3 regions of the Rhizobium sp. ERR 1071 genome follow, and region 2 is predicted to be linked to each of the others. Evidence: predicted binding sites of a transcription regulator. Region 2 holds the regulator's gene; each other region holds the start of a gene.
The links. The regulator PhoB, encoded in region 2, activates phosphate uptake and scavenging genes when phosphate is short. The targets are predictions, from matches to a motif close to TGTCATNNANCTGTCAT.
Positions count from the first base shown of each region.

Region 1: the regulator PhoB is predicted to act here: its motif matches at 2,755-2,771, upstream of pstS (phosphate ABC transporter substrate-binding protein PstS).
Region 3: the regulator PhoB is predicted to act here: its motif matches at 6,399-6,415, upstream of FBZ99_RS01945 (esterase-like activity of phytase family protein).

Region 1 covers NZ_VITM01000001.1:775,064-785,733, forward strand. The annotation lists gene pstA (phosphate ABC transporter permease PstA) at 1-546, opposite strand, end outside; gene pstC (phosphate ABC transporter permease subunit PstC) at 557-1,528, opposite strand; gene pstS (phosphate ABC transporter substrate-binding protein PstS) at 1,605-2,630, opposite strand; gene FBZ99_RS03845 (cupin domain-containing protein) at 2,894-3,238, opposite strand; gene FBZ99_RS03850 (phosphatase PAP2 family protein) at 3,447-3,995, shown strand; gene FBZ99_RS03855 (O-acetylhomoserine aminocarboxypropyltransferase) at 4,109-5,392, opposite strand; gene FBZ99_RS03860 (CoA-binding protein) at 5,560-5,988, opposite strand; gene FBZ99_RS03865 (hypothetical protein) at 6,102-6,428, shown strand; gene FBZ99_RS03870 (EamA family transporter) at 7,254-8,090, shown strand; gene rplM (50S ribosomal protein L13) at 8,329-8,793, shown strand; gene rpsI (30S ribosomal protein S9) at 8,796-9,266, shown strand; gene FBZ99_RS03885 (hypothetical protein) at 9,407-9,670, shown strand; gene FBZ99_RS03890 (antibiotic biosynthesis monooxygenase family protein) at 9,736-10,113, shown strand; gene speB (agmatinase) at 10,094-10,670, shown strand, end outside.
Region 2 covers NZ_VITM01000003.1:531,084-541,753, forward strand. The annotation lists gene FBZ99_RS12665 (Hsp33 family molecular chaperone) at 1-865, opposite strand, end outside; gene argF (ornithine carbamoyltransferase) at 914-1,831, opposite strand; gene FBZ99_RS12675 (aspartate aminotransferase family protein) at 1,905-3,104, opposite strand; gene FBZ99_RS12685 (GcrA family cell cycle regulator) at 3,529-4,056, shown strand; gene phoB (phosphate regulon transcriptional regulator PhoB) at 4,146-4,829, opposite strand; gene phoU (phosphate signaling complex protein PhoU) at 4,861-5,574, opposite strand; gene pstB (phosphate ABC transporter ATP-binding protein PstB) at 5,625-6,440, opposite strand; gene pstA (PstA family ABC transporter permease) at 6,456-7,790, opposite strand; gene pstC (phosphate ABC transporter permease subunit PstC) at 7,787-9,268, opposite strand; gene FBZ99_RS12715 (substrate-binding domain-containing protein) at 9,331-10,365, opposite strand; gene phoR (phosphate regulon sensor histidine kinase PhoR) at 10,550-10,670, opposite strand, start outside.
Region 3 covers NZ_VITM01000001.1:380,267-390,936, forward strand. The annotation lists gene mfd (transcription-repair coupling factor) at 1-2,107, opposite strand, end outside; gene FBZ99_RS01935 (FAD assembly factor SdhE) at 2,104-2,418, opposite strand; gene recG (ATP-dependent DNA helicase RecG) at 2,592-4,697, shown strand; gene FBZ99_RS01945 (esterase-like activity of phytase family protein) at 4,742-6,229, opposite strand; gene FBZ99_RS01950 (DUF502 domain-containing protein) at 6,467-7,168, opposite strand; gene glmS (glutamine--fructose-6-phosphate transaminase (isomerizing)) at 7,346-9,172, opposite strand; gene glmU (bifunctional UDP-N-acetylglucosamine diphosphorylase/glucosamine-1-phosphate N-acetyltransferase GlmU) at 9,286-10,647, opposite strand.

The sequences.
Region 1 (10,670 bases), on a different contig from region 2:
CGGCGCACCGAGCGCGGCAGTCGCCTCGCGAAGCGCATTCGGCACCAGTAACAGCATGTCCTGCGTCGTCCGGTTGACAACCGGAAGGGCGATCAGCGCCAGCGCTAGGATGCCCGCGATGGCAGAATTACCGTGCATGGGCACGACCACGGCGCCGTAGACGAACACGCCGACGATGATCGAGGGTGCGGACAGCAGAATGTCGTTGATGAATTTGGCGACCTCGGCAAGCTTGGTGCCGTTGGCATATTCCACCAGGTAGGTGCCGGCTAGAATGCCGATCGGCGCTGCGATCAGAATGGCACAGCCGGTGACCAGCACCGTGCCGTAGATTGCGTTTATCAGACCGCCGCGCGAGCCCTGAGCCGGGATCGACATGGTGAACACGTCGAGGCTGAGCGCCGATACACCGCGATAAACCAGGCTGACAAGGATCACGCTGAGAAAGAATATGCCGAGAATGGCCGCGAGGAAGGACAGGGCCATCATCACCTTGTTCTTCGTATAACGCCTCGACACGAGATTCTGACGAACTGCATTTTCCATGGTTTTTTCCTCAGAGCGAGTCGCCGCGGCCGATCATCCATCTCGCCACTGCAAGCACGCAGAAGGAAAGGACGAACAGGAGCAGGCCGAGCGCGATCAGGCTCGACAATTGCAGACCGTCGGCATCGCCGAAGTTGTTCGCGATCTGGGCGGAAATGGTCGTGGACGGCGAAATGATCGACGATTGCAGACGGCTTACCGAGCCGACGACGAAGGTGACGGCCATGGTTTCGCCAAGCGCGCGGCCAAGGCCAAGCATGATGCCTCCGACGAGGCCACGGCGTGTATAAGGGATCAGGATGTGGCGGGCCACTTCCCATGTCGTCATGCCCATGCCGTAGGCGGATTCGCGCAGCATCGGCGGCACGGTGCTGAACACGTCGCGGGAGATTGCGGTGATGAACGGCAGGATCATGACGGCGAGCACGAGGCTTGCCGTCAGCAGGCCGACGCCCGGGGCCGGCGGCTGGAACAGCAGACCGATCACCGGCACCTGGCCGACCGTAGAGATAAGGAATGGCAATATATAGTTCTGCATGAGCGGCACGAGAATGAACAGGCCGACGATGCCGTAGATAATGGAGGGAACGCCTGCCAGAAGCTCGATGGCCGTACTGATTGGACGGCGCAGGCTGCCGGGGCAAAGTTCCGTCAGGAATATGGCGATGCCGATGCCGAGGGGAACAGCAATCAGCATGGCGATGAACGAACTTACAAGCGTACCGACCACGGCAGGCACGGCGCCATAAATATCAGCCGGCGCGCTCCACTTGGTGCCCCAGAGGAACGACAAGCCAAAGGTCTGAAATGTGGGCAAGGCATCGATGACAAGAACCACGAGGATTGCCAGCAGCAGAAGCACGACAAGAACAGCCGAGCCAAGCGTCATCAAATAGAAAATCCGATCCTGGATTCGGAATTTTCTGGTCGCGGCGGAGGTATTCACAGCCTGGAAGCCCGCCATTTGAGTCGCGTTAGCCATCGATTTCCCCTTGTCCTGTCACGAAAGGCGGACAGGGAAATACCCTGCCCGCCGCAACTTTCTCGCCTAGCACAAATTACTTCGTGCCGAAGTCCGTCTTCCAAGACTTCTCAACGATCTCGACAACATTGTCCGGGACCGCGAGATAAGACAGGGCGGTCGCGTCCTTCTGGCCATGCTCATAGGACCACTTGAAGAACTTCAGTGCCTCTTCGTTCTTAGCAGCATCGGCCGGCTTCTTATAGAGCAGAACCCAGGTCGAGGCAGCAATCGGCCAGCTCTTTTCGCCCGGCTGATTGGTGATGATCAGGTTGAAGTTCTTGGCCTTGGCCCAGTCGGCGTTGGAAGCGGCAGCCTTGAAGGTTTCCAGGCTCGGCTCGATAACCTTGCCGGCAGCATTCTTCATCTTCGCGAAACCGATGTGGTTGGCGACGACGTAGGAATATTCAACGTAGGAGATCGAACCAGCCGTCTGGTTGACGGTCGTGGAAACGCCTTCCGAACCCTTGGCGCCGAAACCGACCGGCCATTCAACAGCCGTGTTCGAGCCAACCTTTTCCTTCCACTCCGGCGAAACCTTCGACAGGTAGTCGGTGAAGTTGAAGGTCGTGCCCGAGCTGTCGGCGCGGTAAACGACCGAGATCGGCGTGGACGGCAGCTTTACATCGGGGTTGAGAGCCTTGATGGCTGCATCGTCCCACTTGGCGATCTTGCCAAGGAAGATGTCAGCCAGCGTCTTGCCGTCGAGAACGAGTTCGCCCGGCTTTACGCCTTCGACATTATAGGAAACGACGATGCCGCCGGAGATCATCGGGAACTGGGCAATGCCGTTCTTCTCGAGGTCGGCGTCGCTCATGGGCTTGTCCGAAGCGCCGAATACGATGGTCTTGTCGAGAAGCTGCTTGATGCCGGCGCCCGAACCAACCGACTGATAGTTGACGACATTGTTCGTCGCAGCCTTGTAGCCTTCAGCCCACTTGGACAGAACCGGTGCGATGAAGCTCGAGCCGGCGCCCGTGATGTCGGCAGCGGAGGCCGAAGCGGACATAGCCGCGATGAGGCCTGCAGTCAGGCAAAGCGAACGGAGTTTCAGGTTAAGCATAGTAGACTCACTTCCTCAAGTGAATGAAAGGATGGCGAGCAGAAGATCGGCGCGAGGTCCCCATGGTAAACGAACCTCCCCGCCTGAAATCTCCCGGCGACAGACTTGGCTCTAAAGACGCATTGTTTCAGTTTGATGACAGTTTAATGAAGCGGCAGTGACACAACCTGCGGCAATCATCACGGCCATCGCGGAACGGCAGGAAATGAAGCGCGCCAAAGGGCGCATGAACGCGAACTTCATGTTCTAATTCAAGAGCATCGTCAAAGACGGATCACATAATCCTTGCGAGTCGTTTCAATCACTTCCCAGGTCCCCTTGAAGCCCGGCTTCAAGATAAGGCGGTCGCCCGCACGCAGATGAAAGGCCTCGCCATCGTCTGACGTTACAACGGAGTAGCCGGAGAGGATATGGAAGTATTCCCACTCGTCATAGACGACCTTCCATTTGCCAGGCGTCGCCTCCCATATGCCGACGTAAAGGCCGCCATCGGCCTCTTCAACATTCCATGTGCGAAAGATTGGGGCTCCCGAAACGAGGCGATCAGCTGCGGGCGCGCCCGTTTCCGGTTCGATGTCGCTGATGTCCACTGCCAGATAGGTCGTCACAAATGTCTCCTGTCGATTGCCTTATGTGGCTCTCCGCGAACCCAATAAAACGCGAACCCGAAAAGCATATCATCCTGACCTGCCGCCCCATGCCAAGCTCCCACCTTTCAGGGAAACGTCAGAAAACAATGCCCTAGTGCGCTTCGTTAATTTGGCTCGACCATCTCAATCGGGCCGAAATCGCAATCGCAGTTCAGAAGGGGCCAGCATGTATGGACTAGATGTCGTTATAACAGAGTGGATCAATGGCATAGCCGGAAACCCGACAGTCGACAGCCTGATGATCCTAATCACGGCTTACGGCGTTCCCTTGTTGATCGTTCTCGTCGCTGTCCAATGGTGGGTCGGAGAACGTCGATCGGAAACCCGACACGCACTCGTTGCCGCGGGCCTGACCTTCGTCATCGGTCTCGGCATCAACCAAGTCATCCTGTTTTTTGTCAGTCGCGTTCGCCCGTATGATGTCGGAGTCACCAAGCTACTTATAAATCGCAGCAATGACCCGTCCTTTCCCTCCGACCACGCGACGGCCGCGTTCGCGATCGTTGCCGCATTTGCGCTTCAACGCATGCCAGAGCGAAGCTTCTTCTTCCTACTCGGCGCGATCCTTGTCTCCTTCTCGCGAGTCTACGTCGGCACGCATTATGTCGGTGACGTCATGGGCGGGGTGCTTACCGCCGTTTTCGCGGCGATCCTGGTCAAGACGCTCTATCGTCCAGAAACCCGGCTGGATCGCTTCGTAACCGGCATCCTATAGGGTCAGATTTGAAGAGGCCATATATGCGAGCGCCCCGTTTTTCAGGTTTTTTCGCCGGTCGACTCAATATAACCCAATAAAAAACTGTTGCCAAAGCTATGTGAGGAACCTCATCAGACTTTCGCGAGCGCCTGTTCCAGGTCGGCGATGATGTCCTTGACGTCCTCGATGCCGATCGACAAACGCACGACATCCGGGCCGGCACCGGCGGCAACCTTCTGCTCGTCAGTCAACTGTTTGTGGGTCGTCGAGGCGGGATGGATGACGAGCGAACGCGTATCGCCGATATTGGCAAGATGCGAAAAGAGCTCCAGACCTTCGACCAGCCCCTTGCCCGCTTCATAACCACCCTTCAGTCCGAAGGTGAAGACCGAGCCCGCGCCTTTCGGTGAGTAACGCTGCTGGAGGGCATGGTTCGGATCGTCTTCCAGGCCGGAATAGTTCACCCATGCCACCTTTTCCTGCGCTTTCAGCCAACGCGCAACGGCAGCCGCATTGTCGGAATGGCGCTGCATGCGCAATGGCAGCGTCTCAATGCCGGTCAGGATCAGAAAGGCATTGAATGGCGAGATGGCTGGCCCGAGATCGCGCAGGCCTAGCACCCGGCAAGCAATGGCGAAAGCGAAGTTGCCGAAAGTCGAATGCAGAACGACGCCGTTATATTCCGGGCGCGGTGAAGACAGCATGGGATAATTGCCCGAGGCGGACCAGTCGAAAGTGCCGCCGTCGACGATGATGCCGCCCATGGAATTGCCGTGGCCACCGAGGAATTTTGTCAGCGAGTGCACGACGATATCGGCGCCATGCTCCAGCGGCCGGATGAGATAGGGGCTTGCAAGGGTGTTGTCGACGATCAGCGGCAGGCCATGCTTGTGCGCGATGGCCGCGATCGCGGCGATATCGACGAAGGTGCCGCCGGGATTGGCAAGACTTTCGATGAAGACGGCGCGGGTGCGGCCATCGATCTGCGCCTCGAAGGTCGCAGGATCGGCGGAATCGGCCCAGCGGACTCGCCAGTCGAAATTCTTGAAGGATTGCCCGAACTGATTGACCGAGCCACCATAGAGCCGCTTGGCCGCAACAAAATTGTCGCCCGGCTGCATGATGGCATGGAAAACGAGCAGCTGTGCCGCATGACCGGAGGCCACCGCGAGAGCCGCGGTTCCGCCTTCAAGAGCCGCCACCCGCTCTTCCAACACCGCCTGCGTCGGGTTCATGATGCGCGTGTAGATATTGCCGAACTGCTGCAATCCAAACAGTGCAGCGGCATGATCGGCGTCCTGAAAGACGAAGGAGGTCGTCTGGTAGATCGGCGTCGCGCGCGCGCCTGTCGCCGGGTCTGGCTGCGCGCCGGCGTGGATCGCAAGCGTGTCGAAACCTGGGTTGTTGGTTGGCATATTTTTCCTCCCGCCGGATCTTGTTCGTAACGGGAAAAGCATAACGCCTGGCATATGAAAGTTAACCGCGAACTTTGCCGTGCTTCTCGGCTCGCGGAAAAAACTTGCCATCTTTCAGTGAGATCGCGCGATAAACGGCAGAATGCAGCCGTCATGCATGATCTCGGTCAAGCGACCAGACGCGGATACTCGATAGCCGGGCAGCGGTCCATGACGACCCTTACCCCCGCAGCTTCCGCTCTCGCCGCAGCCGCATCGTCACGCACGCCGAGTTGGCCCCAGATGACCGGGGGCCGCGGCTCGATCATGATCGTCTCCTCCACGACCGATCGGAGATATTCCGGCGCCCGAAAAACATCGACCATATCCACAGGCTCGGGAATGTCGGCCAGGCGTGCATAGACCCATTGCCCCAGAATTTCCTTGCCGGCCTGTCCGGGATTGATGGGGATGACGCGATATCCCCTGTTCAGGAGATAGGCCATCACACCGTTGCTCGGGCGCGCGGGATTGGGCGAAGCGCCGACGAGCGCGATGGTCCTTACGGACAAGAGGATATCGGCTATATAGGAATCGTCATAACTATCGTGGTTCATCACGAAGCCTCCCACCTCGATCACACTTGCGTTTTGTCACAAATATGGAAACCGCAATGGCGGTCTCCGCGTATATATATTGTATTATAACAACTTCAGGGAGGATTACTCAGATGAAAAATTTCATCCTGCTGGGCCTGCTCGTCACTTCGGCCGCGACGCCGGCATTGGCGATTTCGCGATATAATTCCATGTCCATGACCTGCGCCGAGGCCAGGGCGGTCATCAATCGGGAGCGTGCAGTCATCATGCGTTATCCGGCCAGAAGAACACCGAACATGACGCTCTATGATCGCTATGTTGCGGACAGCGGCGCATGCGATATGGGCTTTTACGCCTATCAGGATTATCTCCCCACGAAGGATCGCGCTTCCTGTCCGGTCTATATATGCAGGCCGACGACCGACCTCGATGACGATGATTTGATTTTCCGACGCTGATCGCAATAGACTACGGCTGGATATGACGGACGGCTCACGAGTTCGATACGACCATTGATTGTCCCAGGCACGGTGCATCTTGGGCCCTATGGCCGCGCGCGGGCATTTATACGCCTGTGTTCAAGCCCCTCTCCAAAGCGCTTTCATAAATTTTCCTGAAGCCGCGGGGTTGCGTTCTCAGGAAATGCAATCTTTGTTCGCTTTTTATTCGCATATAAATTAGAAACTTCGAATAGACAGTCAATTCCAACGAGAACCGAATGCGAACGCGGAACATATGCTATTTGATTATTTTCCCACAGAATAATTTTCGAGTTCGCGCAATGATATTGCCCTGCCAATTTTTGGTTCGACGATTCTATACTTATCTCTTATTATGATTTTCATCAGCAGTATCGCGCGCTCTACCTGTAATATTTTTCACCTCTTGTAGAATTATCCACTCTATTCATGAGGGGAAGAGAGATTGCGCGCGGCGTTTTCGCGTCGATTTTCCCACGCCCGACAACACGCGGCGTTGCAGGCGACACAGCCCTCTGTCGTTTTTAAGTAAGAAGTGTCTAATGCTACTCTCGCGTTCACAGGACATGCGATATTTGTTCGCGCTTCATACTCCAATAAATTAGTTACTTATAATGCTGAAAAGAGCGATCTGGAACATAACAAAAACACCATTCTCAGCGCCCGACATGACCGGAGCAAATGGCAAGCCGTCAGAATGACCGATATTTCGTTGCTTTTCGATGTATTGCGGATCATATGGGGACCGCACTCCCACAAAATACCAAGCATTGCCATTACGCCTGCCAATTTCCGAGGTTTTCCGTGTCTCTCGACGTTATCGCGCTCGTTCTTTTCGGCGCCCTGCTGCACGCGACCTGGAATGCGATCATCAAGGCCGGAACCGACAAATCGCTCGATGCGGCGCTGGTTTCGGCCGGCGGCGCGGTCGCGGCATTGCCCCTTCTGCCGTTCCTTCCCCTGCCCGCCTCAGCGGCCTGGCCGTTCATCGGTGCCTCGGCCATCCTTCAATTCGCCTATTTCCAGCTGGTGGCAGCCGCTTATCGCGCCGGGGATATCGGGCTCGTCTATCCGCTGATGCGCGGTGTCGCACCGCTCATCATTGTTTCGACAAGCAGCTTCATCCTGAAGGAAACGCTTTCGGGCGGCGCATTGATCGGCACCATGACCATTTGTGCCGGCATATTGACGCTTGCCTTCGAGGCCCGAAAGGGCAGCCGCCGGGCGATCGTTCTCGCCCTCGCCAATGCCGTTGTCATCGCGACCTATACCTATGTCGATGGCATCGGCGCGCGGATATCGGGCAATTCGGTATCCTATACTCTGTGGATGGCACTCCTTCCCCCCATTCTCCTTTTCGCCTGGGCGATATCGCAACGCGGCATCAATGCCGTCGCCGCCCACGTCCGTTACAACTGGTGGCGCGGGCTTATCGGCGGCGGCGGCTCGATCGCTTCCTACGGGCTGGCCTTGTGGGCGATGACCAAGGCGCCGGTCGCCATGGTCGCCGCCTTGCGCGAGACTTCGATCCTCTTCGCTTTGGTGATATCCGTCGTCGTTTTGAAGGAGCGGTCCAGCATCTGGCGCTATATTGCCGGCGCCATTATTGCTGGCGGAGTGCTGGTTTTGCGGCTTGGCTGACGATAAATTATGTGGTCTTATTTTACCACATAAACAATATATTGATTTTACTTTATAATTTTTGCGGCCTGTCAATCAGGCGATATTGACCCTGGCCCTTAATCGATCTATAAGCCGCCGCAGATTGCAGCCTCTCCCGGCTGCTTTCTTTTTTGGCACGCATTCATACGCGCCAAACCAAGCAACAAGAAACGCCCAGACGCCTTCGGGCCAAGGGTCCTAAAAGAGAGTATGCAACATGGCAACCTTCTCCCAGAAGCCTGCAGAGGTGGAGAAGAAGTGGGTTCTCATCGACGCCGAAGGGCTTGTCGTTGGCCGTCTCGCTTCTATCATCGCAATGCGTCTGCGCGGCAAGCATAAGGCTACCTTCACGCCGCACGTCGACGACGGCGACAACGTCATCGTCATCAATGCCGACAAGGTCGTTTTCACCGGCAAGAAGTACGAAGACAAGGTTTACTACTGGCACACCGGTTATGCCGGCGGCATCAAGGAGCGTACGGCTCGCCAGATCATCGAAGGTCGCTTCCCGGAGCGCGTCGTTGAGAAGGCCGTCGAGCGCATGGTTCCCCGCGGCCCGCTCGGCCGTCGCCAGATGAAGAACCTGCGCGTCTACGCCGGCTCCAACCATCCCCACGAAGCCCAGCAGCCGGTCGTCCTCGACGTCGCCAAGCTGAACAAGAAGAACGTAAGGAGCGCCTGATAATGGCTGACCTTTCCTCCCTGAAGGACCTCGGCACGACGTCTGAAGCAGCTGCTGCTCCGGTTCACGTCCGCAAGGTTGACTCGCTCGGCCGCTCCTACGCGACCGGCAAGCGCAAGGACGCCGTCGCCCGCGTGTGGGTCAAGGCCGGCTCCGGCAAGATCATCGTCAACGGCAAGGACTACACGGCTTACTTCGCCCGTCCGGTTCTGCAGATGATCCTCCGTCAGCCGATCGTCGCTGCTGCCCGTGACGGCCAGTTCGACATCGTAGCAACCGTAGCCGGCGGCGGCCTCTCCGGCCAGGCCGGTGCCGTTCGTCACGGCCTGTCCAAGGCGATCACCTACTTCGAGCCGGGCCTGCGCTCGGTCCTGAAGAAGGGTGGCTTCCTGACCCGCGACAGCCGCGTCGTCGAACGCAAGAAGTACGGCCGCGCAAAGGCACGTCGTTCGTTCCAGTTCTCCAAGCGTTAATCGCTTACCCGAGATCGGATTTTTGGAAAGGCCGGGTTTTCCCGGCCTTTTTCTTTTACATCATGAGAAAAGATGCAGATCCGCCAAGGCAAGCGGCACATTTTGTGGCAAAGTCCCGATACAAGCACCGGGAGAGTTCAATGCGTGGATTCATCTTTTCGCTTCTGCTTTTGATCGCCAGCGCCGCACCCGTTCTGTGTGACGATGCCCAGTCAGCTGCGCCAGCCGAAACCACGGCGGAAATGCAGAGTATGAAGGATTTTCTCCAGGCAAACCCGGATTGTCGCGAATTCAACGACAGCTGCTCCTATTGTGTCGTGACCGATGGGCGGGCCGATTGCTCGACGCCGCAGATCGCCTGCGTGAAAAAGGCGTATCAATGCACCGCTCGATCAGGCAAATAGTCTCTGGATCTGGCTTACGATTCCAGCCCGAATTTCGAGATTTGACCGCTCCCCGGAGAAACACCATGAGCAAGAGTACTTCGTCGCATTTTGCGGCTACTCGCGAGCCGCCCTATTACATCGTCTCTTTCGCCTCGATCCGCACCGAAGGCGACAACGGCTATGGTTCGATGGGCGAGCGCATGGAAGAACTGGCAAGGGCGCAGGATGGCTTTCTTGGGCTTGAAAGCGCGAGAAGTGCCGATGGTTTCGGCATCACCAACTCCTTCTGGCGGGACGAGGAAAGCATCCTCGCCTGGAAGAACGTGGTGTCGCATCTGGCTGCGCAGAAACTCGGGCGCGAGCGCTGGTACGAAGAATACAAGGTTCGCATAGGTAGGATAGAACGGGCCTACGACTTTCAAGCGAGCAAAGGAGAGGCCCTTGCCGAGCACATCGATTGACCATGCCTTTACCGCGGCAAGCCTGACCTCGGCTGCGAGCGACCCGACCTTTGCCGGCACGCTCTCCTTCATGCGCCGCCGCTTCACGAAATCGCTTGATGGTGTCGATGCCGTGGTTTGGGGCATCCCCTTCGATGCCGCCACCTCGAACCGGCCGGGAACGCGTTTCGGACCGCAGGCGATCCGCCGTGCGTCGGCCATCTTCGACAATGATCCGCAATATCCGTTCAATCGCGATCTTTTCGCCGAGATGGCCGTCATCGACTATGGCGACTGCCTGCTCGACTACGGCAATCATCAGGAGACACCCGCTGCAATCGAAAGACAGGCGGCCACGATCCTGGACAGCGGCGCCTTCATGCTGACCCTAGGGGGCGATCACTTCGTCACATGGCCGTTGTTGAAGGCGCATGCCGCCAAGCATGGGCCGCTGGCACTGGTGCAGTTCGACGCCCATCAGGACACCTGGTTCGATGACGGCAAGCGTATCGACCACGGCTCCTTCGTTGCGCGCGCCGTACGCGACGGGCTGATCGACCCGGACCGCTCCATCCAGA
Region 2 (10,670 bases):
CCTTCAGCTTGTCGCGCGAGCACGAACAGCGGTCATAGACGGCCTTCGGCTCGTAGACGCGTACGCCACGCTCGTGGAACAGGCGATAGAGAAGGCGCTCGGTGCCAACCTGCGGATCCGTCAGCTCATCGGCATCGATGGTTTCCACCAGGCTGCGTGCCTCCGCCCAGGCATCGTCTTCGACATGATCGCGCACGCCGGTATCGCCATCGCCGCCATGCAGGTCCGGCTGACGCATACGCTCGGGCGCTTCGGGCAGGAACTGCGCGATCAGGCCACCGGCCCGCCAGCGGTGACGCGGCTTGCCGTTCTCATCACGGTCGAAAAGTTCTGCCGCCCCCAGACGCACGCGCGTCGGGATCTGCTCCGACTGACGGAAATAGGTGCCGGCAATCTCTTCGAGCGAGGCGCCATCAAGCGCGACAATGCCCTGATAGGGCTGGCTGAAACGGCCCTGATCGATGGTGAAGGCGAGGACGCCCTTGCCGAGCAGCTGTTCCGGCTCGGTCCGGCCTTCGGCGACTGCCTTTTCCAGTGCTTCTTCGTCGAAACGGGCATAGGCGCGAACGTTTTCCGGCGTCGTGAAATCGGCAACCAGAAGGTCGACGGGACCGTCGCCCTTGGTCTGTACGGTAAACTTGCCTTCGAATTTCAGCGACGTGCCAAGCAGGACGGTCAGGACGATGGCCTCCGCCAGAAGGCGTGCAACCGGCGTCGGATAGTCATGCCGGGCAAGGATCGCGTCCAGCAGCGGACCGAGCTGTACGGCACGGCCGCGCACGTCCAGACCTTCCACCTGGAAGGGAACGACATGATCGTCACCGGCGAAATCAAACTGACCCAGCGTTGCGGCATTTTCGGCCATTGCTTTACTCCTACTGCGCCCGCGCCCTTGAGACGCGGTTTAATATCTTCAGATCGCGCCCAGGCACCAAGCAAGAATCGACTTTTGCGCATGAAGGCGGTTTTCCGCCTCATCGAAGACAACGGATTGCGGGCCATCGATCACCTCGTCCGTCACCTCCTCCCCGCGATGAGCAGGCAGGCAATGCATGAACAAAGCGTCTTTGCCGGCCTGTGCCATCAAAGCCTTGTTGACCTGATAGGGCTGGAAGACGTTGTGACCGCGTGCCCGGTGCTCCTGATTCATGGAAACCCAGGTATCGGTTACCACGCAATCGGCGCCGGCGACCGCACGGTCTGCATCATGCGAGAGCATGATTTCGGCGCCCTCGTTGCGGGCCCAGTTCAGATAGTGATCCTTCGGCTCGGAGCCAAGGGGTACCGCCATATTCATGCGATAGCCGAAGCGCGCGGCCCCTTCGATCAGCGAATGCAGCACGTTGTTGCCGTCGCCCGTCCAGGCGAGCGTCTTGCCCTTGATCGGGCCGCGATGCTCTTCGAAGGTCATGATGTCGGCCATGATCTGGCAAGGATGCGTATCGTCGGTCAGCGCATTGATGACGGGAACCGTCGCATGTTCCGCCAGCTCCAGCAGGCGCGAATGATCGGTCGTGCGGATCATGATGGCATCGACATAGCGCGACAGCACCTTGGCCGTATCGCCGATCGTTTCGGCGCGGCCAAGCTGCATTTCGGTGCCGGAGAGGAACAGCGTCTCGCCGCCCAGCTGTCGCATGCCGACATCGAAGGAAACGCGGGTTCGGGTGGACGGCTTCTCGAAGATCATCGCCAGCATCTTGCCGGCCAGCGGCTTGTCGGCAGTGCCGGCCTTCTGCGCGCTCTTTCGCACGATCGCGTCATCGATGATGTTGCGCAGATCGGCCGCCGGAACGGCAGAGAGGTCGAGAAAGTGTTTCGGAGAAGCCATGTCCTTACCTGTGCTCCAGAAAAAACAATAACGCCCGCGTGGGGCAGGAACGCCCCATCTACGGGCGTTGAACTCAAGCCGATTTCTTGGTGCGAGCTGCGCGCGCACGCTCGGCGGCACGCTCCAGGCGGGCAAGACCTTCGCGTGCTTCTTCGGCGGTGACGACCAGCGGCGGCAGAAGGCGGATGACGTTATCGCCGGCCGGCACGCCGAGCAGATGCTCGGCACGGATAGCCTGCAGCAGCTCTGCCTGCGGAATGGCCGCCTTGATGCCGAGCATCAGACCTTCGCCGCGAACGTCCTCGATGATGTCAGGAAAACGATCCTTGAGCGAGGCGAGCCCCTGGCGGAAGACCAGCGAGACATCGCGCACATGCTGCAGGAAGCCTTCGGCAAGCACGATATCGAGAACGGCATTTCCGACCGCCATGGCGAGCGGATTGCCGCCATAGGTGGAACCGTGGGTGCCTGCCTTCATGCCTGAGGCGGCTTCCGCCGTCGCAAGGCAGGCACCGAGCGGGAAACCGCCGCCGATGCCCTTGGCGACAGCCATGATATCAGGCTTGATGCCGGCCCATTCATAGGCGAAAAGCTTGCCAGTGCGGCCGACGCCACACTGTACTTCGTCGAGGATCAGCAGCAGGCCGTGTTCGTCGCAGATCTCACGCAGCCCGCGCAGGAATTCATTGGTGGCCGGACGGATGCCGCCCTCACCCTGGACCGGCTCGATCAGGATCCCGGCTGTCGCATCCGTGATGGCGGCACGCACGGCATCGAGATCACCGAACTGCACTTGGTCAAAACCCGGTGCCTTAGGCCCGAAGCCCTCGATATACTTCTCCTGGCCGCCGGCGGCGATGGTCGCGATGGTGCGGCCGTGGAAGGCGCCCTCGAAGGTGATGATGTGGAACTTTTCGGGATGCCCCTTGGCGAATTGATAGCGCCGCGCCGTCTTGATGGCGCATTCCAGCGCCTCGGCGCCCGAATTGGTGAAGAATACCTTGTCGGCGAAGGTCGCTTCCGTCAGCCGCTTCGACAGCTTCTCCTGACCGGGCACCTCGTAGAGGTTCGACAGGTGCCAGACCTTGTCGGCCTGGGCCTTCAATTCGGCGACGAGATGAGGATGGGCGTGACCGAGCGAGTTGACCGCGACGCCGGCTGCGAAATCGAGGTAGCGCTCGCCATTTTCGGTGACCAGCCAGACGCCCTCGCCTCGCTCGAACCGTAACGGAGCGCGCATATAGGTGTCATAAAGCGGCGTGGTCTCGGCCATGGCCATATCTCCTGATCACAACTTTAAGGACCGATCGCTTCGATTTGATGAAACGGGTCCGAAAAAATCAAAAATGCCGCCTTGCGGCGGCCCGGGCACTATTGATGTTTTGCATCGCGATGTCAACAAAACTGGCGTTTTAGCAGGTGCGAGATAGCGCTTGCGGGCAAAAGAGATAGGTTCGGCGGCGCCTATTGCAGAAATGCCACGCCTAGGCAGCAAGTTGGGGAAAACCTCGAAATCGATTCCTCAAGATTCTCGCGACTCTTGTCACGGAGTCAGCCTCACACTAGGTTAAAAAGCAATTGCTAGACTGCATGCGGCGGAACTAGTCACCACAATTTTAGAGCGTTTCGCGCCTCGTTCCCATGCGAGGCAATGGTGAGGGATTCTGCCATCGGAAACGCGACAGCGGAGACAGGGCATGAATTGGACAGACGAACGCGTCGAGAAGCTGAAAAAGCTATGGTCCGAAGGGTTGAGCGCCAGCCAGATCGCTGCGCAGCTCGGTGGCGTGAGCCGTAATGCCGTTATCGGCAAGGTGCACCGCCTGAACCTTCCTGGCCGAGCGAAGGCGGGCGGCACGGCAACCGCGACGCGCACGCCAAAGCGCAGTGCCGCGGCTCCTCGCGCAACGACCTACGGCTCGCGCGTCGCTACCCGCACCGTGGTCGCCCGCCAGCAGGGTGCAACCATGCTGAAGGAAGAGATCGAGATCGATTCCGTCAATGAAATTCAGTATCGCCCGGCATCGAACGTCGTCGTTCCGATCTCCCGCCGCCTCGGCCTGACGGAGCTGACGGAACGCACCTGCAAATGGCCGGTCGGGGATCCGCTGAAGGACGACTTCCACTTCTGCGGCAATGACAGCCCGGATTCGTCGCCCTACTGCACCTATCATCAGCGCATGGCCTACCAGCCGGTGCATGACCGCCGTCGCAACAACGGCTGAAAGTTACCGCAAGACAAAGAGAAACGGGCCCCTCGAGGCCCGTTTTTCTATTTCCGCCGCTATTTAGTAACACCCGAGCGGCAAGCCGCTCAGGCTTCCATGGAATAGCCCGCGCCGCGAACGGTACGGATGACATCCTGCATATTGGAGAAATTGAGCGCCTTGCGCAGACGGCCGACATGGACGTCGACCGTGCGTTCATCGACGTAGATATCGTGCCCCCATACGCCATCGAGTAGCTGCGAACGCGAGAAGACGCGGCCTGGCGAGGACATCAGGAACTCCAGCAGGCGGAATTCTGTCGGCCCCAGCCGGACTTCGCGGCTCTTGCGGTGGACGCGATGGGTTTCGCGGTCCAGCTCGATATCGCCGCAACGCAGCACCGTGGAGAGAACCTCCGGGCGGGCGCGCCGCAGCATCGCCTTGACGCGGGCCATCAGCTCCGGCGTCGAGAACGGCTTGACGACGTAATCGTCCGCGCCGGTCGAAAGTCCGCGCACGCGCTCGCTTTCCTCGCCGCGAGCCGTCAGCATGATGATCGGCAAGCGCTCCGTCTCCGGCCGCATACGCAGCCGGCGGCAGAGCTCGATGCCGGACACGCCGGGGAGCATCCAGTCGAGGATCAGGAGATCGGGGATGCGCTCCTGGAGACGCAGCTCGGCCTCATCACCTCTGAGGATCGTGTCGACCTCGAAGCCTTCGGCCTCAAGATTGTAGCGCAGCAGAACGCTAAGCGCTTCCTCGTCTTCTACAACAGCAACTCTCGGAACCATGCGCCTATGGTCTCCTTTCTTCGCTTCCAGATTATTCCGTCACTGCGCCGACGGTGTTGGCGGTATCGTCCTTCGGGCGCTCGCCTTCCGGCTGAGCACCGGTCGCCATGTAATAGATCGTCTCGGCGATGTTGGTGGCATGGTCGCCGATGCGCTCGATGTTCTTGGCGCAGAAGAGAAGATGCGTGCAGGTGGTGATGTTGCGCGGATCTTCCATCATGTAGGTCAGCATCTCGCGGAAGAGCGAGGTGTACATGGCGTCGATTTCCTCGTCGCGTTCGCGGATCGACACGGCCTTATCGGGCGAGCGGGTCGCGTAAACATCAAGAACTTCCTTGAGCTGGCTCAGTGCCAGTTCGGAGAGGTGTTCGATGCCACGAGCGAGACGACGCGGCACGCCCGTGCCCTGAACGGCGATGACGCGCTTTGCGGTATTCTTGCCGAGATCACCGACGCGCTCCAGATCGGAGGCGATGCGGATCGAGCCCATGATTTCGCGCAGGTCCGCTGCCATCGGCTGACGACGAGCGATGGTGACGATCGCCTTGTCACCAACTTCGCGCTCGGCATGGTCGAGAACGACGTCGTCGGAGATGACCTTCTGGGCCAGGGCCGCGTCGCTGTTGACGAGAGCGCGTACGCTGTCGCTAACCATCTGCTCGGCCAGGCCGCCCATTTCGGCAATGCGACGCGTCAGAAACTTCAGGTCTTCGTCATAGGCTGAGAGAATGTGAGTGGAGACCATTTTTCTATCCTCAAGTGAACTGTGTGAAAGGAGCCGCGCGCCTGCCATCATCAACCAAAACGGCCCATGATGTAATCCTGCGTGCGGAAATCGTCGGGATTGGTGAACATCTTATCGGTGTCGTTCTCCTCGACCAGGTGGCCGAGATGGAACATTGCGGTACGCTGCGAGACACGAGCGGCCTGCTGCATGGAATGCGTCACGATGACGATGGTAAAATTCTCCCGAAGCTCGTGGATGAGATCCTCGACCTTGGCGGTTGCGATCGGATCGAGCGCCGAGCACGGCTCATCCATCAGGATCACCTCCGGGCTGACAGCAACGGCGCGCGCGATGCAGAGGCGCTGCTGCTGGCCGCCCGACAGGCTCGTGCCGGCATCATGGAGCCGATCCTTCACCTCACCCCATAGACCGGCCTTCTGCAGACTGGTTTCGACGATATGCTCGAGATCGGCCTTTGAGCGATGCAGGCCATGGATGCGCGGGCCGTAGGCGACGTTCTCGTAGATCGACTTCGGAAACGGGTTGGGCTTCTGGAAGACCATGCCGACGCGGGCGCGCAATTCCACGACATCGATGCTGTCGTCGTAGACATCCTGATCGTCGAGCGTGATCTTGCCGGTGACGCGGCAGGTCTCGATCGTATCGTTCATGCGGTTGAGGCAGCGCAGGAAGGTGGACTTGCCACAGCCGGAAGGGCCGATCAGGGCCGTGACCGTATTGGCGCGGATCTTCAGATTGACGTCGAAGAGCGCCCGCTTGTCGCCGTAGAACACAGAAACGTCCTGGCCGATCATCTTGTAAGGGATCGTCGTCATCTTCTTGGCCAAGGCTCTTTCGCTGGCAGCTTCCGTCATCATGTTCATTTCGTGCGCCCTCCCTTACCAGCGCCGCTCGAAGCGGCGGCGCAGCAGGATGGCGCCGATGTTCATCGCGACGAGGAAGAAGAGGAGCACGATGATGGCGCCGGACGTTCTTTCGACGAAGGCTCGCTCGGCTTCGCTCGCCCACATATAGATCTGCACCGGCAACGCCGTCGAAGGATCGAGCGGCGATGCCGGATAATTGGCGACAAAGGCGACCATGCCGATCAGAAGCAGTGGCGCGGTCTCTCCGAGCGCATGGGCAAGCCCTAGGATCGTGCCCGTCAGAATGCCAGGCATCGCGAGCGGCAGAACATGATGTAAGACCATCTGCATGCGCGATGCGCCAAGACCGAGCGCCGCGCTGCGGATCGACGGCGGCACGGCACGCAAGGCCGAGCGCGTGGCGATGATGATCATCGGCAGCGTCATCAGGCTCAGTACAAGGCCGCCGACCAGCGATGCCGAGCGCGGCAGCCCCATCATGTTGATGAAGACCGAGAGACCCAGCAGGCCATAGACGATCGAGGGGACGGCAGCGAGATTGTTGATGTTGACCTCGATCAGATCCGTCAGCCGGTTCTTCGGTGCGAACTCTTCCAGATAGATCGAGGCAGCAACGCCGACCGGCAAGGCAAGCACGAGAACGGTCAGCATCAGGTAGAGCGAGCCGATCAGCGCGACACCAAGCCCGGCGGCTTCCGGCCGGCTCGAATTGCCCGACAGAAAGAGACCGCTGTTGAAGGCCTTGTGAAGCGCGCCGCTTTCGCTGAGTTGCTTCATCCATGCGACCTGGCGGTCGGAAATCTTGCGATCCTTCTCGCTGACGGTCAGATCGATCTGCCCCTTGTTGGCGGAATCGATGTTGGCGCTGGCCAGAAATGTGACGTTCTGTGTCGTCCCGATGATCGAGGGGTTGGCAACGACTCTGTCGCGCAACACGATCCTGGCACTGTCCGACACCATCGCCATCGCCTCGCGCACAAGCGTGCGATTGGCCGGATCGATGCCAAGCGCTTTCACCAACGCATCGCGCACCAGTACGGGGTAATTGGCAGCGATCAGCACCTTCGGATCGTTCATGCGCTTACCCGTCGGGTCGATTACCTTCTCGGTAAATTCGATCGGCAGGGTGATCGAAGTCTGGACAAAGGCGGTATAGCCTGTGCGGACCACGGTCGAGACCAGGATGATAAGGAAGACGAGACCGAAGATGACGGCGGTCATCCCATAGGCGCGAAAGCGACGCTCGGCGGCATAGCGCCGCTTAATGCCGATATCGCGGTGTACAGACGCACCCGGCGTCAGACCGCGCGGCATGTTGAGCTGAGAGGAAGATACGACGTCGCTCATTCGTATTGCTCCCTGTATCGACGGACAATGTAGAGCGCATAGACGTTGAGGCACAGCGTCAGGCAGAACAGCGTGATGCCGAGGGCGAAGGCGACGAGCGTCTGCGGCGAAGTGAACTCCAGATCGCCGGTCAGCTGATTGACGATCTTCACCGTGACCGTCGTCATCGGTTCGAAGGGATCGAGCTGCATGCGCGCGGCAACGCCTGCGGCCAGCACCACGATCATGGTTTCGCCGATCGCCCGCGACGCGGTCATCAGCAGCGCGCCGACGATGCCGGGAAGAGCGGCCGGCAGCAGGACGCGCTTGACCGTTTCCGAGCGGGTGGCGCCGAGGCCGAGCGAGCCGTCGCGCAGCGACCGCGGCACGGCCATGATGATATCGTCCGACAGCGAGGAGACGTAAGGGATGAGCATCACGCCCATGACGAAGCCAGCCGTCAAAACGCTCTGCGCCTCGATGAAGCTTCTGTAGTTTCCGGTCATAAGCCCGTCGATCTCGGCGGAGATATCGCGCAGGAAGGGGCCGACTGTGACAAGGGCGAAGAAGCCGTAGACGATCGTTGGAATGCCGGCCAGAACCTCCAGCATCGGCTTGGCGATGGAGCGAACGCGAGCCGAGGCATATTCGGCCATGTAGATCGCGGCGAACAGGCCGATAGGCACGGCAAAGAGCATGGCGACGAAGCCGATATAGACCGTACCTGCCAGGAGCGGGATCAGACCGAAGGTGCCCGAGGTCTGCGCGCCGGCGCCGGTGAAGCGCGGGTCCCAGACGGTACCGAAGAAGAACTCGCTGGCCGGCACCATACTGAAGAAACGCGCCGCTTCCGAAAGCATGGAAACGACGATGCCGACCGTTGTCAGCACCGCGATGGAGGAGGCAACGATCAGGGCTCCGAGGATGACCTGCTCGACCCGGTTGCGGGCGCGAAAACGCGGCGCAATCGCGTGAAGGCCATGGGCCGCGCAAAGCAACGACAGGACGATCGCCGCCGCCGCCATGACCATGCGGCTCAATTCGCGCATGCCATTATATCTATTCGCGGCCTCGATCATGTAGCCCGTGGGGCGTACGGCGAGTGGAACGCCCTTCTGCGCCAGCAGCAACTGAAGATCGGCCTTGCCGCCATCGACATCGGCAAGCTCCTGGCTATCGAGCATGCGCATGCCGCGGGCGATGCTGCGCACCATGCCGTAGCTGAGATTGAGCTCAGCCGGCGGCAGAGACTGAACCTCCTCGGGAAAGGATTTGGTCACCAGGCGGTCGATGACGATGGGACTGACGATCAGCCAGGCGCAGATGAGCGCCAGGGGCGGAAGTACCGCCCATATGGCGGCATAGGCACCGTGATAGCCGAGCCGGGAATGCATGGACGAAGACCTGCCGCCCGACAGCGCGGCCGCCCTCACCCGCCCCAGCACGAAAGCGGAGGCGCCGAAGACCGACAAGCAGAGCAGCAGCAGCGATACACTCATTCCCATTCCCCGGCGAACCCCGGGGCAGCCGAAAGCCGCCCTGGTGCCCGACCCTTCAGCAGTCACATGATCTTCCCGCCCGCGAAATCCTTGCGGATCTGGTCGCGTTCAGCATCCGGCGCCGGCACGAGGCCATATTCCGCCAGCGGGCCGTCCGGTCCGATCATCTGATCGCTCGTGAAGAAATCGACATATTCCTTGAGCCCCGGGACCACACCCAGATGGGCTTTCTTGACGTAGAAGAACAGCGGCCGCGATACCGGATAGGTGCCATCGGCGATCGTCTCGCCCGAGGGCACAATGCCGCTGACGGTGGCGACCTTCAGCTTGTCGGCGTTGTTCTGGAAAAAATACAGGCCGAACACGCCAATGCCATGCTTGTTGGCATTGATGCGGGCCAAGGTTTCGGGATAGTCGCCATCGATATCGACTGCGGCGCCATCCTTGCGCACGGCAATGCATTTCTTGGCCTGCTGAGCCGCGTCGGAGAATGCTACCTTGATGACATCGGCCGCGCCGGAAGCCTTGCAGCCGGCAGCAAGCACCTTCTCTTCGAAAACTTCGCGCGTGCCATGCTTCTCGCCCGGAATATAGGCGGCGATTTCAAAATCCGGCAGCGATGGATTGATCTCAGACCACTTCTTATAAGGATTGGCGACGAGCTTGCCATCGACGACGACCTCGGCAGCAAGCGCCTTGTAGAGATCGACCGGTTCGAACCTGATATCCGGATTGCTTTTGTCGAAAGCAAAGACGATGCCGTCATAGCCGATCTTGACCTGCTGGATGTCAGCGACACCGGCAGCCTTGCAGGCTGCGACTTCGCTGTCCTTGATGGGACGCGACGAATTGGCGATGTCGATCGAATCCGTTCCCACACCCTTGCAGAATTCCTTCAGGCCGGCTCCGGAGCCGCCGGACTCGACCACCGGGGTCTTAAAGTTGGTGAAGGTCTCGCCGAAAGTTTCGGCCACGATCTTGGCATATGGGAATACGGTCGATGAACCGGCGATCTGAATTTGATCGCGGGCGGTTGCAGTGCCGGCAAGGGCAACCGATGCAACCAGCGCAAGAATGGATATTTTCAAAGCATTCACAACGAATCCCCCTGATGAGCTTTGAAGAGCGCCGAGGTGGAGGCCACATCCACTTTTTCAGCAGTCCATTCTTACTGGCGAAAACACCGCCCTTTTATGTCAGGCGAGTGAAACAATTATGACAGGCTATATGCCTGATATAATTTGGATAAATCGCCACCTAAACCGGGGCAGGTAGAGCTTGTCAGAAGCGAACCGTAAAGTCGGTTCCCTTTCCGACTTCCGACTTGACGATCAGTCTGGCGCGATGGCGGGTCAGAATGTGCTTGACGATGGCAAGCCCGAGACCGGTTCCCTTCTTGGAC
Region 3 (10,670 bases), on a different contig from region 2:
GCACGCGGATCGGCAGGCCGCGGAAACGCTCGGAGAAGGTCTTGAAATGCTGCCGGGCAAGCAGGGTCGTCGGCACGACGACAGCGACCTGCACGCCGTTCATGGCAGCGACGAAGGCTGCGCGAAGCGCCACTTCCGTCTTGCCGAAACCGACGTCGCCGCAGACGAGGCGGTCCATCGGCCGGCCGGCGCCGAGATCCTCGCGCACTGCCTCGATGGCGTTCATCTGATCGTCGGTCTCATCATAGGGGAAGCGCGCGGCGAATTCGTCGTAGAGCCCTTCGGGAGAGGTCAGCACCGGCGCATGGCGCGTCAGGCGCTCGGCTGCGACACGGATCAAGTCGCCAGCGATATCCAGAAGGCGCTTCTTGAGCTTCGCCTTGCGCATCTGCCAAGCGCCGCCGCCGAGCTTGTCGAGCTGTGCCTCAGTGCCCTCACCGCCAAAGCGCGAGAGCAGATCGATATTTTCAACCGGCAGGAACAGTTTGGCATCGTCGGCATATTGCAGCTCAAGGCAGGCATGCGGTGCGCCGGCGGCCTCGATGGTCCTCAGCCCAACGAAACGGCCAATGCCATGCTCGGCGTGAACGACGATCGAGCCTTCGTCCAAGCCTGCCACTTCCGAGATGAAGTCAGCGGCGCGCTTACGGCGCTTGGAACGGCGCACCATGCGGTCGCCGAGAATATCCTGCTCGCCGATGACGATGAGATCGCCAGCCTCGAAACCGGCTTCGAGGCTGAGTACGGCGCCAGCCGCCTCGCCCTTCGCCAGGCCGCTGAGATCCTTGAAGGCCTCGATGGTCTTGACGCGCGCCAGCCCGTGTTCGGAAAGCACCTGCAGCAGGCGATCGAGCGAACCTTCGGTCCAGGCGGATATGAGCACCTTGCCGCCTGCCGCCCGCTTGTCGGCAATATGCTTGACGACCGCGTCAAAGACGTTGATGCGCTCGCTGTCGGCGCCATCGGTGGCGGAGCGCGCCCAGCGCGGCCCTTGGCGGGCATCAAGCTCGATGACGCGACGCGCCTCACCCTCATGTTCGTTGAAGGGCGAGATGCGGATGGCGCCGAAGGCGTCGAGCGCATTGCCGAAGGCCTTGCCGTCGAGATAGAGCTGACCCGGCGTGACCGGTTTATAGGGCGTGCCCTGCGCCATCTGTCCCTTGGTCTGCTGGCCGGAATTCAGGCGGGCATCGTAATAATCGAAGACGAGCTTGGAGCGCTCCTCGGCCGCCTCGCGCACGGTGTGATCCGTGACCAAGCGGAAGCCCTTGAGATAGTCGAAAACCGTCTCAAGCTTCTCATAGAAGAGCGGCAGCCAATGTTCCATACCGGCGTATCGCCGACCTTCGGATACGGCGAGATAGAGCGCATCATCGCGCGTAGCGGCGCCAAAGGCGGAGAGATAGCTCTTGCGGAAGCGGCTGATCGTATCCGGCGTCAGCGTCACTTCGCTCATCGGATTGAGATCGAGCGAACGCACCTGCCCAGTTGTACGCTGGTTTGCCGGATCGAAGCTACGGATACTTTCCAACGTATCGCCGAAGAAATCCAGGCGCACCGGCTCTTCCGTGCCGGGAACGAAGACGTCGAGAATGCCGCCGCGCACCGCATATTCACCGACCTCACGTACCGTTGCGACGCGATCGAAACCGTTGCGCTCCAGGCGGGCCGCGATGTCGTCCATCCGGACCTGATTGCCGGGACGGGCCGAGAACGCCAGGCTCTCGATAATATCTTGCGGTGCCACCTTCTGCAGCATGGCGTTGACGGTCACCAGCACGATGGCTGCATGCGGCTTGCGATGATGCGCGATCAGGCCGGACAAAGCCGCCAAGCGCCGCGCCGAGGTGTCGGAGCTTGGGGAAACGCGGTCGTAGGGAAGGCAATCCCAGGCCGGCAGGGTGAGTACCGGGATTTCGGGCGCGATGAAGCCGAGCATCTGTTCGACATCGGCCATGTGCTGGCCGTCAGACATGACATAGGCAATCGGTTGGCCGGCCTTTGCCATTTCGGCAATCAGGAACGGCTCCAGGCCAGCCGGAACATGACCGATCGTCATCGGCTCGCTGGCGGCGAGCAGCTTCTTCGCGTCGAAACCGGGGATCATTTCGTCAATCCGAACCTTTCGGCGATCTCTTCGAAATCGGGCTTGTAGGAGGCCAAGCGCTCAAAGAGAGGCGTCTGCAAATGCTGCGGCGTCGGCTGGCTGCCGAGAATCCATTTGAGGAGATCGTTGTCCTCTTCAGCCATGATGCGCTCAAGCTCGTCGAGATCGGCCTCGGAAAGGCCTGGCAGCTCATTATCGGCAAACTGGCCGAAGACCAGATCCATCTCGCGGATGCCGCGATGCCAGCAACGGAAAAGGATGCGCCGACGGCGAGGATCGAGATCGGCACTGCTGAGGGTCAGCCCAGTCATCAAAAACACCTTTATGTTGATGCGTCTCTATAAAACCAGCGCTCACAGGTGGGAACCGGTTTTTAAGAAAAAAGCACCTGCGATGCAATTTTCCGGGGAGTGTCGGGCTCAAAGGGATCGAGTTCTCCGCTGCCCCTTGCCAAATGCGCCCTGCCCGTCGCATTTTGCCGGCCATGCGTCCCGCTATCCTCGACCCGCTGTTTGCCTCCATCTCTTCGCTGCCCGGCGTCGGGCCGAAGGTATCCGAGCTGCTGGTGAAGCTGCTCGACCGCGAAACGATCGACGATTGCCGTGTCATCGACCTCATTTTCCACGCACCACATTCGATCATCGACCGACGCGAGCAGCCCGGTATCGCGCGGGCGCCGCAGGGCGCCATCGTCACCATTACCGGCCGTGTCGACCGACACCAGCCGCCGCCGAATGCGCGTAGCAACGTTCCCTATCGCGTCTATCTGCACGACGAGACCGGAGAATTGGCGCTGGTCTTCTTCCGGGGCAAGGCACAATGGCTCGAAAAGCAGCTGCCGATCGATGAAACCGTCACCGTCAGCGGCAAGGTCGACTGGTTCAACGGCCGCCCGTCCATGGTGCATCCGGATTACATCATGCGCGAGAGTGAAGCGGAAAACCTGCCGCTGGTCGAACCGGTCTATCCGCTAACCGCCGGCCTCACGCCGAAGTTCCTGCGCAAGACCATCGAGGCGGCGCTGCCGCGCATTCCGCAGTTGCCTGAGTGGGATGATATAGCCCTTACTCAAAAGCAGGGCTTTCCCTCGATCTCCGATAGCTTCCACATGCTGCATGCGCCGAGAGATGCGGCCGATATCGATCCGCAATCTCCCGCGCGCCGCCGGCTTGCCTATGATGAATTCCTGGCGGGGCAATTGTCGCTCTCTCTCGTGCGCCAAAGGCTGCGCAAGGTTGTGGGACAACCGGTGCATGCAACTGGAGAAATCAGCCGCAAAATACTGGAATCCCTGCCCTTCTCGATGACGAACAGCCAGCGTGATGCGGTTGCCGATATTCTGAAGGATATGGCCGGCACCGAGCGCATGCTTCGGCTGCTGCAAGGCGATGTCGGTGCGGGAAAGACGCTAGTGGCACTGATGGCGATTGCCGCCGTGATCGAAAGCGGCGGCCAGGCCGTGTTGATGGCACCGACCGAAATCCTGGCGCGTCAGCATCATGCAACGATTTCAAAATTCGCAGCGAGTGCAAACCTTTCCGTCGAAGTTCTCACAGGCCGCACAAAGGGACGCGAGCGGGATGCGATCCTCGAGCGCATTGCTTCCGGGGAAGCACAGATCATCATCGGCACGCATGCTCTCTTCCAGGACAGCGTCGCCTATGCCAACCTCATGCTGGCTGTGGTCGACGAGCAGCACCGCTTCGGCGTTCACCAACGCCTGCGCCTGACCGCGAAGGGCATCTCGCCGCATATGCTCGTGATGACCGCGACGCCCATACCGCGAACGCTTGTGCTCGCCGCCTTCGGCGATATGGACGTTTCGAAGCTCACCGAGAAGCCGGCGGGACGCAAGCCGATCCAAACGATCACCATTCCGAATGAACGAACCGGCGATATCGTCGCGCGCCTGAGAAGCGCGCTATCTGAGGGTAAAAAAGCCTATTGGATATGCCCACTTGTGGAAGAATCTGAAGAATCCGATTTAATGTCGGTCGAAGAGCGTTACGAGACGCTGACGAGAGCGCTCGGGCCTGGCATTGGCCTCATCCATGGCCGGATGAGCGGCCCGGAAAAAGACGCCGTGATGATGGCCTTCAAGAATGGCGAGATCCGCCTGCTTGTGGCCACGACCGTCGTCGAAGTGGGTGTCGACGTGCCGGACGCGACCATCATGGTCATCGAACATGCCGAGCGCTTTGGCCTAGCGCAGCTTCACCAATTGCGCGGACGTGTCGGTCGCGGTGCCGAAGCCTCGACCTGTATCCTGCTCTACAAAGGCCCCCTTGGTGAAACTGGGCATGCGCGGCTGTCGATCATGCGCGAGACGGAAGACGGCTTCCGCATTGCCGAGGAGGATTTGAAGCTGCGCGGCGAAGGCGAGCTTCTCGGCACGCGCCAGTCCGGAACACCAGGCTTCCGCATCGCCAGCCTGGAAGCCCATGCCGATCTTCTGGAAATTGCCCGCAAGGATGCCGCCTATCTCATTGAGCGCGATCCGGAGCTCACCAGCGAGCGTGGCAGTGCGGTACGCACCCTGCTCTATCTCTTCCGTCGCGACGAGGCGATCCGGTTCCTGCGAGCGGGGTGAGCGGATGGACGCGTTAGCCGCGTCCATCCCTGTCTCTCACGACATTACTTTGCGGCGAGGCCGGGAATGGTGACCTGGAACACCTGGAACATGGTGTCGACATCGGCACCGCTTTCATCCTTGTAGGCGGCTCCGACCTGGAAACCGTCCTGGGTGATGAAGTCGTTATCATTGGCAACGAACAGGAAGTAGTCGTCGGGCAGCTTCGGATCCTGAACGCTGACGATCGACATGGCCTCCCACTTTTCCGAGAGGTTGTTACGGTCGTTCGGCGCGCCATTGTGCAGACCGAAGCGCGCAAGATCGGCGCTGTCGTTGATGTCGATGAACTGGCTGACGACAGCCGGCTTGACGGAGGGATCAAGAACGCCCTTTGGCGCGACAGCCGTGTCGCCGTCGAACTTGCCGCCGGCAATATCGGTGGCAGCGGACACATCGACGGCAACGATGCTACGATAGAGCGACTTATCGCCCTTCTGGCCATAACCATTGTTGCTGTCGCGCGCCAGCATCAGGAAGCTTGTCGGTGAGAGTGCCACGATTTCGCTTTGCGCGGCGACGGCCGTCTTGCCCTTTTCATTGGTAAAGACAGGCAAAGGCACGACATATTCGTGCACCAGTTTCAGATGGTCGAGATCGGCGGCATCATAGACCAGGGCGCGTGTATTCTGCCTGGTAGAGCTGGAATCGCCACCGTCCTGGCGGGTCGCGGACTGAAGCACGACAATCAGGAACTTGCCGTCCGGCGTCAGGGACATCCCCTCGAAGCCCTGATTATTTTGGCGCCCGCTGGTCGGATCCTTCGGATCGGGCGCGGCTTCACCGGGACCGGGATTGTTCGAGGAAAAATTCACGGCGCCGTGGCGCATTGGCAGATACGCGGCCGGCGGTGCCGTGGCCGAGATCATGCGCCCGTCTGCCGAGAAGCGATAGATGTAAGGACCGTATTCGTCACTGATGAACATCGAACCGTCGGGCAGCCGAGCAATAGCTTCGTTATCGAGCGAGATCTTGCCGTTCGGTGCCTGCGGCAAAAGCGGCATACCGCTTTCTGCCTGGCGAACGCCGTTGGCGGGGTCGAGGCCGGTGGTTTCGTTGCCCTTGTTGTCTTTCAAAAGCAGAGTATCCGCGAGCTTGGCCTCGACGCCCGACTGTTCCTGGCCGGCCGGCGGCGTCGCGCCGGGAGCGACCGGAGTCAGCTTGATATCGATGGTGTTGAGACGTCCGCGATAATCGGTGGTGCCGGCGACATTATAGCCGCGGTCCGGCAGCAGCCAGAGCGAACCCTTATAGGTGCCGTCGGCATTGCGGACCCAGCTCTTGGTGTCGATCGACATTCCCGAACCGGAACCGAAGGTCTCGCCGAACTTGTCGCGCAGATTGGCGGGGATACGACCGACCGCGACACGTCCCTTGTTGACGAGCGTCACGCCCTGGACTGCGATGGAATTATCAGCAAGCGCCGCGACTGGTGCGGAAAAAACAAATGCTGCCAGCGCGGCCGACAACAGCGGCAAGCTCTTCGAATGCATATATTTCAAGACAATATCCTCCAGTGAAAATATGTATGGAGACAATGAGATCCATCTCCGACCCGCTCTCAAGCCGCGTCGAAAAACAACAGCCGGGGTCGAAACTCCGAATGTTCGATGATGAGATGCATCCGATTGCCTGTCCCGTAGGACGATCTAAGGCGTCAATATGATAGAGACATGACAGCTCGCGTGATACGCGAGGCCAGGCAACCTACGACAGGAACGGGAGCGTTTCTAAGTCAGCGATTTTATCGGAACGGGCCTGGGCAGCCCCTTCGCCGCGATGAGCTCTTCCTTGTATTCGGGCGATACAAGTCCGCCCGAGATCAGCAGTTTGGCGCCATCCTCCGGGCTCATGTCGAGCACCGTGATCTTTTCGCGTGGAACGAAAACCAGAAAGCCGGCCGTGGGCACAGGTGTCGGCGGCAGAAAGACCGCCACCATGTCCTGACCCATGGCATTGAATTTCGAAGCAATCTCACCCTTGGCATCGGTCGATATGAATACCATGGACCAGAGGCCTGGGCTTGGATATTCGATCAGCCCGACCTTCTTGAAGGATGTGCCCTGCTCTTTCAACACAGTCTCGAAGATCTGTTTGACGCTCTTATAGATGGTCCGCACCAGCGGCACGCGGTTGACGATCGACTCCCCGAAGCGGACGATGCTCTGGCCAATCAGGTTCTTGGCGAGGAAACCAACGATCGTGATGAAGATCATCGCGATCACCAGGCCGGTCCCCGGAACGGCGAAGTTCAGATAGCTTTCAGGATCGTAGCGCGCGGGAATATAGGGGCGAACCCAGCTATCGGCCCAATGAACGACGGACCAGGTCAGCCACAGGGTAATGGCGATCGGGGCGCAGATAATCAGGCCGGCCAGGAAATTGTTTCTGATCCGCGTGGTTACGGACATTTTGATGAGTTTTTCAGTCATTCGCCGCTCGAAAACTCCGTTCCGCCGCCTACTGCTACCCGGCAAATCCTCCCCACCATCTCAGAATGGGAATCGTGCCAGAAATCAGTGCGGCATACAACCCGCCAGCTGCGTCCGCGAGCCGAACAAACGTCCGGCTCACGATGACGTGACGGCAAATGCGGGACGGAAGTTGTCCTATTCCACGGTGACCGATTTAGCGAGATTGCGCGGCTGATCGACGTCCGTGCCCATGAAGACGGCCGTATGATAGGCAAGCAATTGAATCGGCAGCGAGAATATGATCGGGGCGATGATCTCGTCGACGACGGGCAAGGTGATGGTCGCCATGGTCGGCAATGTCGAGGCTGCCGCACCAAGCTCATCCGTGATGAAGATGATTCGGCCGCCGCGTGCTGCCACTTCCTGCATGTTGGAAACGGTCTTGTCAAAGAAGCGGTCATGCGGAGCAATGACGATGACGGGCATATTCTCGTCGATCAGCGCGATCGGCCCGTGCTTCAATTCGCCGGCCGCATAGCCCTCTGCGTGGATATAAGAGATTTCCTTCAGCTTCAGCGCGCCTTCCATGGCGAGCGGGAAGCTGGTGCCGCGACCGAGATAGAGCACATCCTTGAACTTCGAGATTTCGCGCGACAGGCTTTCCATCTGCGGCTGGATGATATTCAGCACATTCGCCATGATACGCGGCATCTCGACGAGATGGCGCACCATTTCCTGTTCATCCTTGGCGCTGACCGTGCCGCGAGCAACGCCCGCTCCGATCGCGAGCGATGCGAGAACCGCAAGCTGGCAGGTGAAAGCCTTCGTCGAGGCGACGCCGATCTCGGGACCAGCCAGGATCGGAAACACCGCGTCGGACTCACGCGCGATGGTCGATTCCCTGACGTTGACCACGGCGCCGATCTTCAGGCCGTTGTCCCGGCAATAGCGCAGCGAAGCCAAGGTATCCGCGGTCTCGCCGGATTGGGAAATGAACAGCGCCGCTTGCGACGGCGACAACGGCATTTCGCGATAGCGGAATTCTGAGGCCACATCGATTTCGACCGGAAGACGCGCATAGCGCTCGAACCAGTATTTGCCGATCAGGCCGGCAAGATAGGCGGTGCCGCAAGCCGAAATTGCAAGGCCGGACACGCCGCCGAAATCTATGGCCGAGACATCCGGGCGCACGCGATGGCTGGCGAAATCGATATAGTGGCTGAGCGCATGGGAAATGACTTCCGGCTGCTCGTAGATTTCCTTTTCCATGAAGTGGCGATGATTGCCCTTATCGACCACATAGGCGGTCGCTTGGGAAATCTGCCGCGGCCGGCTCACTTCCTTGCCGCTGAAATCGAGAATGGTCGCGCCGGCATGGCTAACGATGGCGCAGTCACCATCGACGAGATAGGTGATTTCGTTGGTGAAAGGCGCAAGTGCGATGGCATCCGAGCCGAGGAACATCTCGCCCTTGCCGTAGCCGACCGCAAGTGGCGGGCCAGAACGCGCCGCCATCAGCGTGCCGGGATCGTTTTGAAACATCACGGCCAATGCATAGGCGCCCGTCACACGGTTCAGCATTTTCAGCATGGCCGAACGTGCGTCCAGGCCTTCGCGAACGTATTTCGCCAATAGATGAGCGACAACTTCCGTATCCGTTTGCGAGGCAAATTCCTGGCCTTCGGCCTTCAGTTCTTCGCGCAGCTCGGAGAAGTTCTCGATAATGCCATTGTGGACGACAGCAACACCTTCGACGAAATGCGGATGGGCATTGGTTTCATTCGGAACGCCGTGGGTTGCCCAACGCGTATGTGCAATGCCGGTCGTGCCGGGCAAAGGATCCGACTCGAGGCGCTTTTCCAGATTGAACAGCTTTCCCTCCGCGCGGCGGCGATCCATCACGCCGTCGTGGATCGTCGCAACTCCCGCCGAATCATAGCCGCGGTACTCGAGCCGCCGCAGCGCGTCCACCAAGCGCTCCGCCACAGGCTTCGTTCCGACGATCCCCACAATACCGCACATACAGCTCTCCGTCTGGCCTCAGATATGAGGGCAAGTCCTAATCATTCCTGCGATTTTCTCAATTGCCGTCACGGTCACTTTCGATTTCTGACCGTTACGTCGACACGCGAGTTTTAGTGGCCGCCCTTCTTCGCTGCCTTGATGGCAAGAGCTCGCTCGCGGATTGCCTTGGCTCGCTCTGGCTTTACTTCCTGGCGAGCCCGGCCAAAAGCCAGCGCGTCGGCCGGAACATCATCGGTGATGACACTGCCGGAAGCAATATATGCGCCGTCGCCGATGCGGATGGGCGCGACCAGCGATGAGTTGGAACCGACGAAAGCATTGGCGCCAATATGCGTCTCATGTTTGTTGACCCCATCATAGTTGCAGGTAATCGTGCCAGCGCCGATATTGCTGCCGGCGCCGATCGTCGCATCGCCGATGTAGGTCAGGTGATTGACCTTGGCACCCTCGCCGATCTTGCCGTTCTTGACCTCGCAGAAATTGCCGACCTTGGCACCGCCGGCGAGATCCGCGCCCGGACGCAGCCGCGCAAAGGGCCCAACCGTCGCGCCGGCGCTGACATGGGCGCCCTCAATATGCGAGAAGGCATGGATGACCGCGCCGCCGTCGATCACCGCACCGGGACCGAAGACGACATTCGGTTCGATCAACGCATCCTGGCCGATCACGGTGTCATAGGCGAGGAACACGGTTTCTGGCGCCACCATGGTCACGCCCGACAGCATAAGCTCCTGCCGGCGCCGCTCCTGCCAGAGGCGCTCGATAAAGGCGAGCTCGGCCCGGTTGTTGCAGCCGGTCATTTCAACCTCGGGCGCATCGACCGCAACGGCGCGGCCGCCCAGCGAGCGGGCGATCTCGACGAGATCGGTGAGATAATATTCGCCCTTGGCATTGTTGTTGTCGATGCGGTCAAGAAGCTCCAGCGCCTTGCGGCCATTGATCGCCATCAGCCCGCTATTGCACCACTTTATCGCCAGTTCGGCATCGGTGGCGTCCTTGGCTTCTCGAATGGCGATCAGTTCGCCATCCTTGACCAGCAAGCGGCCATAGACGTTAGGATGCTCCGTATGAAAGCCGATGACGACGATGTCATTGCCATCGGCCAGTCCCTGGCGGGCCGCACGAAGCGGCACATCGGTCAGCAGAGGGACGTCTCCATAGGCAACGATAATATCATCATATCCGCGGGCAATCGCCTCGCGCGCCGCCAACACGGCATGGCCCGTGCCGAGCCGCTCCTTCTGCAGATAGGATTCGACGGCAATATCGCCAATCGATGCTGCCGCGCTGACCTCATCCGCATCGCGCCCGACCACCAGAGCCGCCGCTGAAATCCCGGTCCTGGCGATCGCCTCCATGACATGAGCGATCATCGGACGCCCAGCAATCGGGTGCAGGACCTTCGACATCGACGACTTCATGCGGGTACTGTCGCCGGCGGCGAGGATGATGGCGAGGCAGCTGCGTTCCATTTCAAGCTCCGAGATATACGGTC